3 regions of the Nocardioides sp. 31GB23 genome follow, and region 3 is predicted to be linked to each of the others. Evidence: predicted binding sites of a transcription regulator. Region 3 holds the regulator's gene; each other region holds the start of a gene.

Evidence for each region. Region 3 encodes HrcA, which represses chaperone genes, less so after heat shock. Its sites were predicted from a motif close to TTGGCACTCGNNNNNNNCGAGTGCCAA; they were not measured.
Region 1: a site for HrcA is predicted at 1,709-1,735, ahead of ABKW28_RS05360 (FmdB family zinc ribbon protein). Genes of this name have one in related genera too.
Region 2: a site for HrcA is predicted at 1,523-1,549, ahead of groES (co-chaperone GroES). Genes of this name have one in related genera too.

Annotation. Positions count from the first base shown of each region.
Region 1 is NZ_JBDYKJ010000012.1:1,361-4,630, reverse strand. Features, by position in the region: gene ABKW28_RS05375 (hypothetical protein) at 1-155, shown strand, start outside; gene ABKW28_RS05370 (MscL family protein) at 167-526, opposite strand; gene ABKW28_RS05365 (SAF domain-containing protein) at 575-1,240, opposite strand; gene ABKW28_RS05360 (FmdB family zinc ribbon protein) at 1,306-1,644, opposite strand; gene ABKW28_RS05355 (penicillin acylase family protein) at 1,765-3,270, shown strand, end outside.
Region 2 is NZ_JBDYKJ010000024.1:23,080-26,349, reverse strand. Features, by position in the region: gene ABKW28_RS09685 (MBL fold metallo-hydrolase) at 1-224, shown strand, start outside; gene ABKW28_RS09680 (class I SAM-dependent methyltransferase) at 325-1,494, opposite strand; gene groES (co-chaperone GroES) at 1,692-1,988, shown strand; gene groL (chaperonin GroEL) at 2,091-3,270, shown strand, end outside.
Region 3 is NZ_JBDYKJ010000028.1:37,676-40,945, reverse strand. Features, by position in the region: gene dnaJ (molecular chaperone DnaJ) at 1-492, opposite strand, end outside; gene hrcA (heat-inducible transcriptional repressor HrcA) at 581-1,615, opposite strand; gene ABKW28_RS10895 (DUF2470 domain-containing protein) at 1,752-2,441, shown strand; gene ABKW28_RS10890 (MBL fold metallo-hydrolase) at 2,446-3,270, shown strand, end outside.

The DNA.
Region 1 (3,270 bases), on a different contig from region 3:
GCGAGAGCGCCTGGGAGCGCCGCAAGCGGCTGGCCGAGGTCTTCGGCGACGCGCTGCCCGAGACGACCAGCGACGAGCGCTCCGACGACGAGCGCGAGCGCCGGGACGGCGACGCCTGGCTGCGGGCCCAGGTGCCGCCGCACCACGGCGACTAGCGGCGCGAGCCTCAGGCGGTCGGGGTGTCCCGACCGGCGAGGAGCGCGTCGCGGATCTCGCGCAGCAGCACGGTGTCCTCCGGCGTGCCCGGCGCGGGGCTGGGGAAGTACTTCTCCTTGGCCTTGGTGTAGGGCAGCACGACGAGGAAGTAGACGATCGCGGCCAGCATCAGGAACGAGATCACCGCGTTCATGAAGGCGCCGAACGAGTTCTCGTCGTTGGTGAAGATGTCGCTGGCGCTGTCGGGGAGCTGTGCGGTGAGCCAGTTGGTGAACGTGGTGACCACGAGACCGAACGATGTGGCGATGATGACGGCGACCGCGAGGTCGACCAGGTTGCCGCGCAGGACGAAGCTCTTGAACCCACCCATTGACGAAGCCTTTCTGTGTGCGTGCAGCCCGTCTGGGCCACCTCGACCCTAGTGCGACCAGGCGTAGGACAGGAAGGACCTCGCCGCGGCCTCGCTGATCGTGGGGACGCCCGCCGGGTCGACGCCGAGCACCACCACCCGCCCGCCGAGCCCGGTCGCGGGGCTGCCCGCGGTCACCGACGGCTCCGGCAGCGCGAGCACCGTGACCCCGGGCGCGACCACGCCCGAGCCGCCCTCGGCGGGGTCGGTGGCCACCAGGTCGATGCGGTCGCCCACCGCCAGCAGTGCGGCCGCCTCGGGGTCGGGCAGGCGCACCGGCAGCGCGACCACGCCCGCGCCGGCGTGCTCGCCCAACCCGGGCCCGACCAGCCGCGCGCGGCTCACCGGCTCGCCCCGGGTCAGCGGCGAGGCCAGCACCTCCCCGACGGGCTCCGCCACGAGGTCGGAGGGCACGCTGTCGAGCGCGAAGTCGACCGTCGTCAGGTCGTCGGCCGCGATGACCGCGCCGCCGGGCAGGTCGTGGGCGGCGACCCGCACCGCCACGCCGGGCGGGGGAGGCTGGGTGGCCGCCTGCAGCCCGGCCAGCACCGCGACCGCGCCGAGCAGGGCGGCGAGTGGGCGGCGCCGGGCCAGCAGCGAGCGGCGTACGCTGAGGGCGGCGCGACGCAGGCGGGTCAGCGGCGGGTCGGGGTGGCGCGGGTCGGCGGAGAGCACCCGGCGACGCTAGGCCGTGCGGGGCCGCTGCCGCTCTGCTCCTCCACAGCCCCGACAGGCGCGGCTCAGGAGGAGGCGGCGGGGGTGCTGCTCGAGGTGCTGCTCGACGACCCCGCCGACCCCGACGAGGTCGAGCCGGACGAGCCGCTGCTCGAGGTCGACTCCTTGCTCGGGGACGTCGACGGGGCCGACGAGCCGCTCGAGCCGTTGCTGCCGGAGCCCGACTCGCTGCGGCTGTCGGTGCGGTAGAAGCCGGAGCCCTTGAAGACGACGCCGACGGCGTTGAAGAGCTTGCGCAGCCGGCCCTCGCACTCGGGACACGTGGTCAGCGCGTCGTCGGAGAAGCTCTGGAACTGCTCGAAGGCGTGGCCGCACTCGGTGCAGGCGTACTGGTAGGTCGGCATCGTGTCTCCGCAGGGGTGGCGCCCGTGGGCGCGTGGAACTGTGACGGTCGATCGTGACGCGGCGCTGGCACTCGGCTGCGCCGACTGCTAATCCTACGTCAGGGCAGAATGGCCGCCACCATGACCGACACCACCTCGAGCGCCAGCGCCCAGCAGCCCGACCCGGCCACCGGCCCCAGCCCCGCGGCGCCCGGCGGCCCGGCCGGGGCGGTGGCGGCGTTCGTGGTCGGCACCTGGCGCGGGTTCCGCTCGCTCCCGCTGCCGATGCGCCTGACGGCGTACGTCGCCCTCGGGCTGGTGCTGCTGCTGGTGCTGGCGACGGCCACCACGACCGTGCTGGTACGCCGTCCGCTGCCCCAGACCGCCGGCAGCGTCGAGATCGCGGGGCTCGACGGCGAGGTGGAGGTGCTGCGCGACGAGCACGGCATCGCGCAGGTCTACGCCGACACGATGGGCGACCTGGCCCGCGGGCAGGGCTACGTGCACGCCCAGGACCGCTTCTTCGAGATGGACGTGCGCCGCCACGCGACGGCCGGCCGGCTGGCCGAGCTCTTCGGCGAGGAGGCGGTCGAGAGCGACGCCTACGTGCGCACGATGGGCTGGCGCCGCGTGGCCGAGAAGGAGGTCGCGCTGCTGACCCCCGACACCCGCGCCTTCCTCGAGGCCTACGCCGACGGCGTCAACGCCTACCTCGACGACCGTGGCACCTCCAGCATCTCCGTCGAGTACACGGTGCTGCGCCTGGGCGGCCTGGACTACCAGCCCGAGGACTGGACGCCCGTGGACTCCCTGGCCTGGCTCAAGGCGATGGCCTGGGACCTGCGCGGCAACATGGGCGACGAGATCGACCGGGTGCTCAGCGCCGACGCCGTGGGCACCGAGCGGGCGGCGGGGCTCTTCCCCGCCTACCCCTACGACGAGGTGACCCCGATCGTCACCCAGGGCGCCGTGGTCGACCAGGTCTACGAGCAGGACGCCGAGCGCGGCCAGACCCGGCTGCCGCTGCGTCCGGGCTTCGAGGCCGACCAGCGCGCTGCCCTGCGCGACCTGCGCGACGGGCTGGAGCGGATGCCGGCCTGGCTGGGCCGCGGCGAGGGCATCGGCTCGAACTCGTGGGTCGTCTCCGGCGAGCTGACCGAGTCGGGCGACCCGCTCCTGGCCAACGACCCGCACCTGGGCACCAGCCTGCCGGGGGTGTGGACCCAGATGGGGCTGCACTGCCGCGACGTCGGGCCGCAGTGCCCGCTCGACGTCAGCGGCTTCACCTTCTCCGGCGTGCCCGGCGTCATCATCGGCCACAACGCCGACGTCGCCTGGGGCTTCACCAACCTGGGCCCCGACGTCGCCGACCTCTTCGTCGAGCGGGTCAGCGGCGAGGACGTGCTCCGTGACGGCGAGCTGCGCCCGCTGCGGATCCGCGAGGAGGTGATCCGCGTGCAGGGCGGCGAGGACGTGCGCATCACGGTGCGCACCGGCAGCCACGGCCCGCTGGTCTCCGACGTCGCCGAGCAGCTGGCCGAGGTCGCCGACGTCGCCTCCGGCAGGCTCGGCACGATCGTGCCCGAGGGCGGCGAGGCCGCCGTGGCACTGCAGTGGACCGCGCTGCAGCCAGGCACCACCGCCGAC
Region 2 (3,270 bases), on a different contig from region 3:
GAGCGGTCTGCTTCCACGCGCCCTCGCTGGGCGTCGTCTTCACCGGCGACACGCTCTTCCAGGGCGGCCCCGGTGCGACCGGACGCTCGTACAGCGACGAGGACGTCATCAAGACGTCGATCCGCGAGCGGCTCTTCGCGCTGCCCGAGGAGACCGTGGTGCACACCGGCCACGGCCCCGACACCACCATCGGTGCGGAGAAGGCGGCGCTCGGCACCTCCTGACCCATGGCGCTCGGGCAGTCCCTGACGTTCCACACACCTCGACGGCGTGTCGCGGTGAGGAACGTCAGGGACTGTCCGCGTCCTGGGGGCGCGGGTGGGGTCAGAGGGGGCGGACCAGCAGGGCGGTGCCGGCCCCGGCCACCCGGGTCAGCACGATCGTGGCCTCGGCGTCGCCGGAGAGGGCCAGGCGCTTGCGCAGCTCCTCGGGCACCACGTCGACGCCGCGCTTCTTGATGGTCAGCCGGCCCACGCCACGCTCGCGCAGGGCGGCGCGCAGCGCCTTCTCGCGGTAGGGCAGTTCCTCGAGCACCTCGTAGCCGCGGGCGAACGGGGTGGGGGTGGCCGTGTCGTCCGCGTCGGTGGTGACGTAGGCGATGTGCTCGTCGACCAGCCCGCCGTCGCACGCCGCGGCCACGGCGGTCACCAGGCCGGCCCGGATCACCGCCCCGTCGGGCTCGTAGAGGAAGCGGCCCACCGGTCGTACGCCGGCGCCCGGGTCGTCCTCGTCGGTGAGGGTGGCCAGCCCGCCGTCGCCGATGACGGTGGCGCGACGGCGGGTCGTGGCCAGGCGGCCCGACCACAGGGCGGCCTCCTTGACCTCGCCGTGGTCGCTGACCCACTCGGCCTCGACGCCCTCGGGCACCAGGTCGTGGGGGATGCCCGGCGCGACCTTGACGCAGGAGTCGCGGGCCAGCAGGGACTCGACGAACGACCACGGGGGAGTCCAGTCGTCGACGTCGAAGCTGCGACCGCGCGCCGAGCGGCGCGCGGGGTCGGCGTACGCGACGTCGAAGGGGGAGGTGTCGATCGTGGTCGCGTCGACGACGCTGACGACGCCGTCGAGGTCGAGCGCCGCGAGGTTGGCGCCGGCGACAGCGACCCGCACCGGGTCGAGGTCGACCCCGACGCTGACGATGCCGGTCTCGGCCGCGGCGAGCAGGTCGCCGCCGATGCCGCAGCCGAGGTCGACCAGGCTCAGGGCGTCGAAGGCCCGCAGCCGCGCCGCGCGGTGGCGGGCGACGGCCAGGCGGGTGGCCTGCTCGAGCCCGTCGGGGGTGAAGTAGAGCCGCGCGGCCAGGTCGCCGAACTTGGCGACCGCCCGACGCCGCAGCCCGGCCTGGGTCAGCGCGGCGGCCGCGTGCTCGGCGTCGGCGTGGCGGCGCAGGGCCGTCTGGGCGCGCAGCGGGTCGCCCGGGTCGAGCTCCTCGGCGCGGGCCAGGAGCGCCTGGCCGTCGTCGGTGAGCAGCCACCGGAAGGCGTCGAGGTCCATCGGGCGATCCTGTCACCGCCCTCCCGCTCTGGCACTCCTCGAGGGGGAGTGCTAGTTTTTGGACTGGCACTCTCCCCGTGAGTGTGCCAGCGCTCACCAGGTCGGCGCGACCCCCGCGACGGCGTGCCAGGGCCTGCGAGCACCCCTTTACGTTTTCCACCAGCCAACGTGTGCAAGAAAGTGGAGGTCGATCCAACGTGTCGATCAACATCAAGCCCCTCGAGGACCGCATCGTCGTGAAGACGCTCGAGGCGGAGCAGACCACCGCCTCGGGTCTCGTCATCCCCGACACGGCCAAGGAGAAGCCCCAGGAGGGCGAGGTCGTGGCCGTGGGCCCGGGCCGCTTCAACGAGGACGGCGACGAGCGCGTCCCGATGGACATCTCCGTGGGCGACAAGGTCATCTACAGCAAGTACGGCGGCACCGAGGTCAAGTACGGCGGCGAGGAGCTGCTGATCCTCTCGGCGCGCGACGTCCTCGCGATCGTCAACTGATCCACCGGCCCGGGCGTCATGCCGACCGGTCGCCCTGCGACCCGCGTCGCATGGCGCCCGGGCCCGTTTCATCTCCCACACCACTGACCTAGGAGCATCCACATGCCCAAGATCCTGGAGTTCGACGAGAACGCCCGCCGCGCGCTCGAGCGCGGCGTCGACGCCCTCGCCAACGCCGTCAAGGTGACCCTCGGCCCCAAGGGCCGCTACGTCGTCCTCGACAAGAAGTGGGGCGCCCCCACGATTACCAACGACGGCGTGACCGTCGCGCGGGAGATCGAGCTGGACGACCCCTTCGAGAACCTCGGTGCCCAGCTCACCAAGGAGGTCGCCACCAAGACCAACGACATCGCCGGCGACGGCACCACCACCGCGACGGTGCTGGCCCAGGCGATGGTCCACGAGGGCCTGCGCGCCGTGGCCGCGGGTGCGAACCCGATGGGTCTCAAGCGCGGCATGGACGCGGCGGCCAAGGCCGTCGGCGACGCGCTGCTCGAGGCGGCCCGCGAGGTCGACTCGGTGGAGGACATGGCCTCGGTGGCCACCATCTCCAGCCGCGACAAGGTCATCGGCGACCTGCTCTCGCAGGCCTTCGACAAGGTCGGCAAGGACGGTGTCATCACCGTCGAGGAGTCCAGCTCGATGGGCACCGAGCTCGACTTCACCGAGGGCATGCAGTTCGACAAGGGCTACCTGTCGCAGTACTTCGTGACCGACCCGGAGCGCATGGAGGCCGTCCTCGACGACCCCTACATCCTCCTGCACCAGGGCAAGATCTCGGCGATCGCCGACCTGCTGCCGCTGCTGGAGAAGGTCATCGCCGCCGGCAAGCCGCTCTTCATCCTCGCCGAGGACGTCGAGGGCGAGGCGCTCTCGACCCTGGTGGTCAACAAGATCCGCGGCACGTTCAACGCCGTCGCGGTCAAGAGCCCGGCCTTCGGTGACCGCCGCAAGGCGATGATGCAGGACATCGCGACCCTGACCGGCGGTCAGGTCATCGCCCCCGAGGTCGGCCTCAAGCTCGACCAGGTCGGTCTCGAGGTGCTGGGCCAGGCCCGTCGCGTCGTGATCACCAAGGACAACACGACCATCGTCGACGGTGCCGGCGACGCCACCGCCGTCGAGGGCCGCGTCAACCAGATCAAGGCCGAGATCGAGAACACCGACTCCGACTGGGACCGCGAGAAGCTCCAGGAGCGCCTCGCCAAGCTCGCCGGCGGTGTCTGCGTGATCAAGGTCGGCGCCGCCACCGAGGTGGAGCTGAAGGAGAAGAAGCACCGCA
Region 3 (3,270 bases):
GGTCTCGCAGGGCACCGGGTGGCTGCCCGGGGCGGCGCCGTCGCCACCGCAGGTGGTACAGCTGACCGCGGTGTCGACCTTGATCTCGCGGGCCACGCCGAAGGCGGCCTCCGCGAGGTCGATCTCGAGCCGGATCAGCGCATCCTGGCCGCGGCGAACGCGCGGACGCGGACCACGGCCCTGGCCACCGCCCTGACCGCTGCCTCCGAAGAAGGCATCCATGATGTCGGTGAAGGAAAACCCGGCACCCTGGCCGAAACCACCGGCCCCGGCACCGCCGAACGGGTCGCCGCCGCGGTCGTAGGCGGCCCGCTTCTGGGGGTCGGAGAGCACCTCGTAGGCGCGGGAGACGTCCCCGAACTTCTCCTTTGAGGCCGGGTCGGGGTTGACGTCGGGGTGGTGCTGGCGCGCGAGCTTGCGGTACGCCTTCTTGATGGCGTCGGCGTCGGCGTCCTGGGAGACGCCGAGGATGTCGTAGAGGTCCTGGCTCACCATGTTCCTAACGGAGTCTTGACTGGGTGCTGGCTGGTGCTGGGTGGGTGCTGCGGTGTGCTGGTGCTTCGAGGGGCGGCGGGGCGGCTCAGGCCTCGTCGAGGATGCGGGAGACGTAGCGGGCCACGGCTCGCACCGCGGCCATCGTGCCGGGGTAGTCCATGCGGGTCGGCCCGACGATGCCCAGCGTGGCGAGCGACTCGTCGGGCGGGCCGTAGCCGGTGGAGACGACGCTGGTGGAGGCGAGCTCCTCGTAGGGGCCCTCGGCGCCGATCCGCACGGTCACCAGCCCGCCGGTGCCGGCCTCGCCGAGCAGCTTGAGCAGCACGACGTGCTCCTCGAGCGCCTCGAGCAGGGGACGCACCGCGGAGTCGAAGGAGTCGCCGTACCGGGCGAGGTTGGCCGCCCCGCCGACGGCGATGCGGTGGTCGGAGCGGTCGTCGCCCAGGGCGTCGAGGAGCACCTCGACCACCGGACCGCTGGCGCTGCCCGCCTCGGGCCGGGCCGGGTCGGCGGCAGCGGGCGGCAGCCCCCGCAGGGCCGTCATCGCCTCGGCGATGGTCTGGCCGGTGACCGCGCGCAGCACGAGCTGGCGCAGGTCGGCCAGGGCGTCGTCGGTGAGGTCGGCGCCGAGCTCGACCAGGCGCTGCTCCACGCGCCCGGTGCTGAGGATCAGCACCACGAGCAGGCGGCGGGGGGCGAGCGCGACGATCTCGACGTGGCGCACCGTCGAGCGCGAGAGCGTGGGGTACTGCACCACCGCGACCTGGCGGGTCAGCTGCGAGAGCAGCCGCACCGAGCGCTGCACGACGTCGTCGAGGTCGACGGCGCCGTCGAGGAAGCTCGAGATCGCGCGCTTCTCGGCCGAGCTGAGCGGCTTCACCGTGGTGAGCCGGTCGACGAACATCCGGTAGCCCTTGTCGGTGGGCACCCGCCCGGCACTGGTGTGCGGCTGGGTGATGTATCCCTCGTCCTCGAGCACCGCCATGTCGTTGCGCACCGTGGCCGGCGAGACGCCGAGCCCGTGGCGCTCGACGAGCGCCTTCGAGCCGACCGGCTCCTCGGTGTGGACGTAGTCCTCCACGATGGCGCGGAGCACGGCGAGCCTGCGGTCCTCCTGCACGTCGCCTCCTCCGGCCTCTGGTCCGTCACCCGACCACGAGGTTGGCACTCGTGGTCGCGGAGTGCCAATCCTACAAGGCCGGCCGGGCGCTGCTCACCTCTTGACGGCGAGTGAAGGTTAGGCTTACCTAATCTTCATGGACCTCTCCTCGCTCGTCGGCCCCGCGTCGTACGCCGTCGCCGCCGCGGCGCGCAGCATCCTGGCGTGCCCCGCCACCGCCGACCTCGAGATCGACCGGCTTCCGCTGCCGCTCGACGACGTGGTGCTGGGCGAGATGGGCGGGCGTCCCACGCTGACCTGCGAGGCCGGCTCGCCGCTGGCCCGGGCCGCCGCGGCCCGCTCGGTGGCCCGGTTGGGACTGGTCGGCGCGGTGCGCGGGGGCGCGGGGGACGCGCTGGTGCTCACCGGCAGGCTGGGCCCCCTCGAGACGGCCGCCTGCGCCTCGTGCGACCACGAGCACCTCGTCGTGGGCCTCGACCCGGCCGCCGCCCTGGTGACCCTCGCCGGGCATCGCCACCAGCTGCCGCTCGCCGACTACCTCTCCCCCGCCCACCAGCTCAACCGCGGCTACCTGCAGCGCAGCCTCGAGCACGTCGAGGAGCACCACCACGACGACCTGCGCCGCAGCGTGGCCGCCTCGACCGGCACACCGCTCGACGACCTCGTCGCGGTGCGGCTGCGCGAGCTCGACGCGCGCGGGCTCACCCTCGAGTGGATCGACCCCGGAGGGGCCCACCAGGTGCGCCTGCGCTTCCCGCGCCGGGCATCGAGCACGGTCGAGCTGGGCAGGCTGCTGCGGGAGGGCATCGCCGCGCCCCTAGGGTGAGGTCATGGTCTTCTCCGAGGTCGCCGACCGGGTCTGGGTGGCCCGGCACGAGTGGTACGACGTCAACGTCAGCGTCGTCGCCGGCGACCGGGGGCTGGTCGTGGTCGACACCCACGGCTCGGCCGCCGCCGGGCGGCGCGTCCTCGACGACGTACGCCGGCTCGGCGCCGGCGAGGTGGTGGCCGTGGTCAACACCCACGCCCACTTCGACCACGCCTTCGGCAACGTCGCCTTCCGCGAGGCCGACCCTGAGGTGCCGATCCACGCCCACGAGGGCGCGGTGGCCGGCCTCGAGGCCACGAGCGTCGCCGACACGGCGGCGGCCCACGCGGGCGGGGCCGACGACCCGCGCCGCGAGGAGGTGCTGGCCACCGAGGTGGTGCTGCCCGACCGCACCTTCTCCTCGGCCACCGTGCTCGACCTCGGCGACCGGGTCCTCGAGCTGGTCCACCCCGGCCCGGCGCACACCGCCGGCGACCTGGTGGTGCTGGTGCCCGACGCGCAGGTGCTGCTGGCCGGCGACCTGGTCGAGGAGTCGGGGCCGCCGTCGCTCGGCGCCGACAGCTTCCCCATGCAGTGGCCGCTCTCGCTCGACATCGTGCTGGGCCTGACCACGGGCGCCAGCACCGTGGTGCCCGGCCACGGCGCCGTGGTGGACCGCGACTTCGTCGAGGTGCAGCGCAACGAGCTCGGCATCGTCGCCGAGACCATCCGCGACCTGGCCGGGCGCGGGGTCCCCGTCGACGAGGCGCTCGCCGCCGGCGAGTGGCCCTGGGAGCCCCGCCACCTCGAGGCGGCCGTGCGGCGCGGCTACGAGCAGCTCCCCCGC